DNA from 2 places in the Mesorhizobium sp. Root695 genome. Region 1 is predicted to be linked to the other one. Evidence: predicted binding sites of a transcription regulator. Region 1 holds the regulator's gene; the other holds the start of a gene.
The links. Region 1 encodes PhoB, which activates phosphate uptake and scavenging genes when phosphate is short. Its sites were predicted from a motif close to TGTCATNNANCTGTCAT; they were not measured.

Region 1 (3,419 bases):
CTCACTCAGACGCGGTCGGCCGCAGGTCGGCCTCAGCCTCAATCCGGAAGCGGCGGCGGTGATGACCGTGGTGCTGTCGCTGAATTTCCTCTCCGTCGCCGTCATCGACTACGCCGGCCAGGTGATATCAGAGGAACAGCGCCGGCTGGACACGCAGACAATGTCGCGCGACGCGCTGATCGGCGAATGCGTCGGCATCGTGCGGCGCCGCCTCGAAGATCCCGATCTTGACGTCCGCAGCGTCGCCCGTATCGCGCTGGCGATCCAGGGCATCACCGATACCCATGCTCGCGCGATGCTTTGGTCGCCGATCACGCCGCACACCGACATCGCCTTCGCCGACATACTCGAAGACGAGTTCGGCATTCCCGCCACCGTGGAGAACGACTGCAACATGATGGCGATAGCGCTGCGCTGGCGCGATCCTGATCGCTACCGCGACGATTTCATCGCCATCCTCTTGTCGCACGGCATCGGCATGGGCCTGGTGCTGAAAGGCGAGCTGTTCACCGGCACCCATTCCTCGGGCGGCGAGTTCGGCCACATGATCCATCAGCCGAACGGCGCTCTGTGCCGCTGCGGACGGCGTGGCTGCGTCGAGGCCTATGCCGGCAACTACGCCATCTGGCGCAATGCAAGGCAGCTGGGCGAGGACGCAGAACCTGTCGCCGACGTCAGCGACGCCGACATGCGCGCCCTGGCGACCGCGGCCCGCGAAAAGGATGGCCCCGAGCGCGAGGCCTATCGCAAGGCTGGCGAAGCGCTCGGTTACGGCCTCGGCAGCCTGTTCGCGCTGATCGATCCGGCGCCCGTTGCCATGGTCGGCGTCAGCGCCGCCGCCTTCGACCTGATCGAGCCCGCATTGCGCGAGGCGATTGCCCAGACCGCCGGCGGCCAGCACTCGAAATCGATTTCCTTCGACACCGAGCCGAACGAACTGCCGCTGATCCGCGAAGGCTGCGCCATGCGCGCGCTGACCTTCGTCGACCAGGAGATTTTCGCGCCGGGCGCGCAGGCGAGAGGAAGCGTCGCAGGCAAAAACGTGGCGTGAATTCAGACGGGCGGGTTCAGTCCTCGCGGATCGCGTAACCTGCCCCGCGAATGGTGCGGATGACGTCGGGCATGCGGCCGTTGTTGACCGCCTTGCGCAGCCGGCCGACATGCACGTCGACCGTGCGCTCGTCGATGTAGATCGTCTCGCCCCAGACATTGTCGAGCAACTGGCTGCGCGAGAACACGCGGCCGGGATGGCGCATCATGAACTCGAGCAGGCGGAACTCGGTCGGCCCGAGTCGGATCTCGCTCTTCTTGCGATAGACCCGGTGCGATTCTCGATCGAGCACGATGTCGCCGACCTTCAGCACGCTGGACAGCACTTCCGGCTTGGCGCGGCGCAGCAGCGCCTTGACCCTGGCCATGAATTCCGGCGTCGAGAACGGCTTGACCAGATAGTCGTCGGCGCCGGTCGACAGGCCGCGTACGCGGTCGCTCTCCTCGCCGCGCGCAGTCAGCATGATGATCGGCAGCCGCTCGGTCTCGGGGCGCATTCTCAGCCGACGACAGAGTTCGATGCCGGAAACCGCCGGAACCATCCAGTCGAGCACGAGAAGGTCGGGAACGTTCTCCTGCAGCCGGATCTCGGCCTCGTCGCCGCGCGTCACCACCTCGACCTGGTAGCCTTCGGATTCGAGATTGTAGCGGAGCAGCACGCCTAGCGGCTCCTCGTCCTCCACCACCATGATGCGTGGCGCGATCATCGACTGGTCACCCCTGTCGTCATGCCGCCGGCGCGGACATCGCCGTTTCGTCCTGCTTCGGACGATTGGCGGGCAGTTGCGTACCGGTCAAAACATAATAGGCATTTTCGGCGATGTTGGTCACATGGTCGCCGATGCGCTCGAGGTTCTTGGCGCAGAACAGCAGATGCGTGCAGGCCGTGATGTTGCGCGGGTCTTCCATCATGTAGGTCAGGAGTTCGCGGAACACCGAAGTGTACTTGACGTCGATGCGTTCGTCGTCGGCACGCAGTTTCGCCAGGGCAGCGGCGTCGCGCGCCGCATATTCCTCGATCACGCCCTGCACCTGGATCAGCACCAGCTGCGCCATCCCGTCGATCGAATGCGACAGGTCGCGCGGCGTTACGCTGAGGCCGACGGTACCGACGCGCTTGGCGATGTTCTTGGCAAGGTCGCCGATGCGTTCGAGATCGCCGGCCATGCGGATCGAACCGACGACATGGCGCAGATCGTCGGCCATCGGCTGCCGCTTGGCGATCAACGTGATGGCGCGGTCGTCGAGCTCGCGCTGGCGCGCATCCATGATCGCATCGTCGGAGACGACGCGCTGTGCCAGGGCGTTGTCGGAATTCAAAAGCGCCTTGGTCGCACCGCCGACCATCGAGCCGGCGAGATCGCCCATGTCGCTGATGAGCCTGCTGATCTGACCGAGATCTTCGTCGAAAGAAGCGACTGTATGTTCGCCCATGATCTTATCCCTCGTATGCCTGAACTCAGCCAAAGCGGCCGGTGATGTAGTCCTGCGTGCGCTTCTCGCGGGGCGACGTGAAGATCTTCTCGGTGCGGTCGAACTCGACCAGTTCGCCCAGATACATGAAGGCTGTCTGCTTCGACACGCGCGCCGCCTGCTGCATGTTGTGGGTGACGATGACGATCGTGTAGTCGGCTTGCAACTCGTCGATCAGCTCCTCGATCTTGGCGGTCGACAGCGGATCGAGCGCCGACGCCGGCTCGTCGAGCAGGATGACTTCCGGCTTCACCGCCACGGTGCGGGCGATGCAGAGCCGCTGCTGCTGGCCACCGGAGAGGCTGAGGCCGCTGGCGCTGAGCTTGTCCTTGACCTCGGTCCAGAGTGCCGCGCGCTTCAGCGCCTGCTCGACACGGCCGTCCATCTCGGACTTGCTGAGCTTCTCGTAGAGCCTGATGCCGAAGGCGATGTTTTCATAGATCGACATCGGGAACGGCGTCGGCTTCTGGAACACCATGCCTATCTTGGTCCGCAGCAGGTTGAGATCCTGCGAGCGGTCGAGAACGTTCTGGCCGTCGAGCAGCACCTGACCCTCGGCGGTCTGGTTGGGATAGAGTTCGTAGATGCGGTTGAAGACGCGCAGCAGCGTCGACTTCCCGCAGCCCGAAGGCCCGATGAAGGCGGTGACGCTGCGCTCGGGCAAGGACAGCGTGATGTCCTTCAGCGCCTTGCTCTGGCCGTAGTAGAAGTTGAGGTTCTTCACCTCGATCTTGACCTTGGCTGCGGCCTCGGCGGCGATCGTCATGTCTGGAGACAACATCTGGCTCATTTGTCCTCTCTGCGTCCGGTCAGGCTGCGAGCAACGATGCTGAGCGCGAGAACCGTCAATGTGATGATGAGTGCACCGGTCCAGGCCAGTTGCTGCCATTCCTCGT
Region 2 (3,419 bases), on a different contig from region 1:
GCTCTCCTCGCCCTCATACTGGACCGGATAGAACAGGATGTTGTCGAGCTCCGAGAACACCGGCAGCACCGACTTGCGCGACACGGAGGTCCAGCAGCCGAACACCGCCGCGACCTTGTCCTTGGAGATCAGCTCGCGCGCCTTTTCGGCAAACAGCGGCCAGTTGGAAGCCGGATCGACGACGACCGCCTCGAGCTTCTTGCCGAGCAGGCCGCCCTTGGCGTTCTGCTCGTCGATGAGCATCAGCATGGCGTCCTTCAGAGTCGTCTCCGAAATCGCCATGGTCCCCGACAGCGAATGGAGAATGCCGACCTTGATCGTGTCGTCGGCAGCCTTGGCGGGCGCAGCGAACAACAGGCCGGCGGCAACCACGCTCGCCGAAAACATTTTTGTTATTGTCGAGAAATTACCCCTCATATTACAGACTCCCAAGCTGGTTGATTGCACCGCAACACTACAATGCAACCCCCATGCCAATCGCCTTGGTGATGCCGAAGGGAAACGAATAATCCAGCATTATCAGCAGCTTGAAATATTAGGCTTATAAAAACAAAGAAGGCCGGTCAAAATTTGATTGAGAGAAATTTGCGCAGCATGCCCGATGATTGCCTAATTTTCGCCCATTTTGGCAAAATGCCTAGATTTTGATCTTCATAGGCGTGTCGCAGACGACCGGTGTTGCGGCGCAGTGCAAAAATGGGGCAATCTCGTTACCCAACCGAGCGACGTCATGGCTTTAGGCATTTCACGCATTTCCATCGGCATACTGGTTCTGGCGGCAGCAACCGGGACCGCACGAGCCAACTTTAGCGACGGCAAGATGCCCGACGGCATCTATCACTGCGAGGTCTACCTGCTCGGCATGTTCCTCAACCTCGGCGACATCACCATCAAGGGGAACGTCTATAGCGGCCCAATTTACACCGGCCTTGGCACCTTCGGCACCGCGCAGCAGGGGTACAATTATCAAATGGACGCAAACGGCGTGATCTCCTGGCTGGGACCGCTCGGCGGCTATACCGCCGGCGGCAACTCGCTGTCGCTGACCCAGGCAACGCTGGACGGCCAGAGCACGCCCTCCTTCGACATCATCATGAAGCAACCCGACGGCGCCTTCACCGCCTCGACCTGCACCAGGGGAAACAGCCAGTAGCCGATTCCCTGGGCAACAGCCGCCGCCTCAGTGGCCTGCCCGTCTCTCATGTCATCTGGATGTTGCCGAAGCTGGATAGGCAGCGGTGCGCCGTCCCATCCACCTTGAGAGGCAGACACCATGGCCAACTCCCCGTCTTCATCCTCCCCTGTCATTCGCGACGTCATCGCCGAGCGCGTGTCGCGCCGGGCCCTCCTAAAAGGCAGCCTTGCATCCGGTGCGCTGATTGCCGGCGGCAGCTTTGTCGGTTCGTTGTTTGCCGGTGAAACACATGCCGCGGCAGCGCTTTCGACGCTCGGCTTTCCCGAACTGAAGCGCGTCTACGACAAGACCCATGCGGCCGCCGAAGGCTATGAGACCACGATCGTCGCACGCTGGGGTGACCCGCTTGTCGCCGGCCTGCCGGAATTCGACGGCAACAAGGTCGTTGCCGACGAGCAGGAAAAGCGCTTCGGCTACAATTGCGACTACATCGCCTTCCTGCCATTGCCGAAAGGTACGGTGAATTCCGATCACGGCCTGCTTTGCGTCAACAACGAGTATATTTCGCCCAATGTCATGTTTCCCGGCATGACCGAGGATGACGCCGGCAAGACGATGAGCAAGGAGCAGGTTGACCTCGGCATGGCCGCCATGGGTCATTCGATCGTCGAAGTGCTGCTGAAGGACGGCAAGTGGAGCATCGTCGAGGACAGCCCGCTCAACCGCCGCATCACGGCAAACACCGAAATGACCGTTTCCGGCCCCGTTGCCGGCCACGCACTGATGAAGACATCTGCCGACGCGACCGGCACGAAGGTGCTCGGCACCAGCTACAATTGCAGCGGCGGTTTCACTCCCTGGGGCACCGTGCTGACCTGCGAGGAAGGCGTTTCCGACCTGTTCGGCGGCGACCCGAAGAAGGCGCCGACCGCCGACATTCTTGATCGCTATGGCTTCGATGGCTCCGATATCTATGGTCGTGGCCGTCTCCATGATCGCTTCAATCTCGACAAGGAGCCGAATGAGGCCAACCGCTTCGACTGGGTGGTCGAGATCGACCCCTACGATCCGGCTTCGAAGCCGGTGAAGCGCACGGCCCTTGGCCGCATGTCGCACGAAGCGTCCACGGTCGTCCTCAACAAGGATGGCCGCATCGTCGTCTACATGGGCGACGACGACTATTTCGAATACATGTACCGGTTCGTCTCCAACAAGGCCTACGATCCTGCCAAGCCGGCCTCCGGCAACAGCCTGCTGGATGACGGCGTGCTTTCGGTTGCCCGTTACGACGCCGACGGCTCCATGACCTGGCTGCCGCTGGTCCACGGCCAAGGCAAGCTCACGGCTGAAAATGGCTTTGCCGACCAGGCCGAAGTGCTGCTGAAAACACGGCTCGCAGCGGATGCACTGGGGGCGACGCCGATGGACCGCCCCGAGGACATCGAGACCAATCCAGTGACCGGCCGCGTCTATGCGGTGATGACCAAGAACAAGAAACGCGACCAGTCGAAAGTCAATCCGGCCAACACGCGTCCGGAAAACCTCTGGGGCCACATTGTCGAGCTGATCGCGCCGGGTGGACGCGGCGCAGACGCCGACCACACGGCCGACAAATATGCCTGGGATCTGTTCGTGCTGTGCGGCAACCCGAAGGACGCGGCAGTCGGAGCCACCTTCCACCCGGACACGTCAGACAATGGCTGGTTCGTCTGCCCCGACAACATCACCTTCCATCCGGCTGGCCGCCTCTGGGTGGCGACCGACGGCGCCAATGATTTCGACCTGCCGGACGGCGTCTATGGCGTCGACACCGAAGGCCCGGCGCGCGGCCTGCCGAAACTGCTGTTCACCTGCCCGCATGGCGCGGAGGCGACCGGCCCCTGCTTCACGCCGGACGGCACGACCTTGTTCCTGTCGGTCCAGCACCCGGCCGAAGACGCCGAGACACTCGACAAGGCACAGACGCTATGGCCCGACTTCAGGGATGGTCAACTGCCGCGACCTTCCGTGGTCGCCATCCGCCGCAAGGACGGGCAGCCGGTCGGCGCGTAGCCCCAGACAAAAAGGCGGAACGCGCGTTACGCGTTCCGCCTGGCGGTCCGGGAGGACACTGGAATTCCACACCACCCCGACCGTCGGGGCGGTGATTTGTCGGCTCAAATCGTCTTTGCCGACATCTGCGCGGCGATGTAGTCGGCCTGGCGGATCGCCAGCGACACGATCGTCAGGGTTGGGTTTTCGGCAGCTCCAGTGGTGAACTGGCTGCCGTCCGACACGAACAGGT

Region 2: ASD99_RS28840 (PhoX family protein) is a predicted target of PhoB. The motif match lies at 1,203-1,219, and genes of this name have one in related genera.

The regions. Positions count from the first base shown of each region.
Region 1 is NZ_LMHO01000042.1:36,599-40,017, forward strand. Features, by position in the region: gene ASD99_RS25465 (ROK family protein) at 1-1,051, shown strand, start outside; gene phoB (phosphate regulon transcriptional regulator PhoB) at 1,068-1,757, opposite strand; gene phoU (phosphate signaling complex protein PhoU) at 1,777-2,484, opposite strand; gene pstB (phosphate ABC transporter ATP-binding protein PstB) at 2,510-3,313, opposite strand; gene pstA (phosphate ABC transporter permease PstA) at 3,310-3,419, opposite strand, start outside.
Region 2 is NZ_LMHO01000044.1:201,489-204,907, reverse strand. Features, by position in the region: gene urtA (urea ABC transporter substrate-binding protein) at 1-417, opposite strand, end outside; gene ASD99_RS28845 (hypothetical protein) at 731-1,153, shown strand; gene ASD99_RS28840 (PhoX family protein) at 1,274-3,187, shown strand; gene ASD99_RS28835 (GMC family oxidoreductase) at 3,292-3,419, opposite strand, start outside.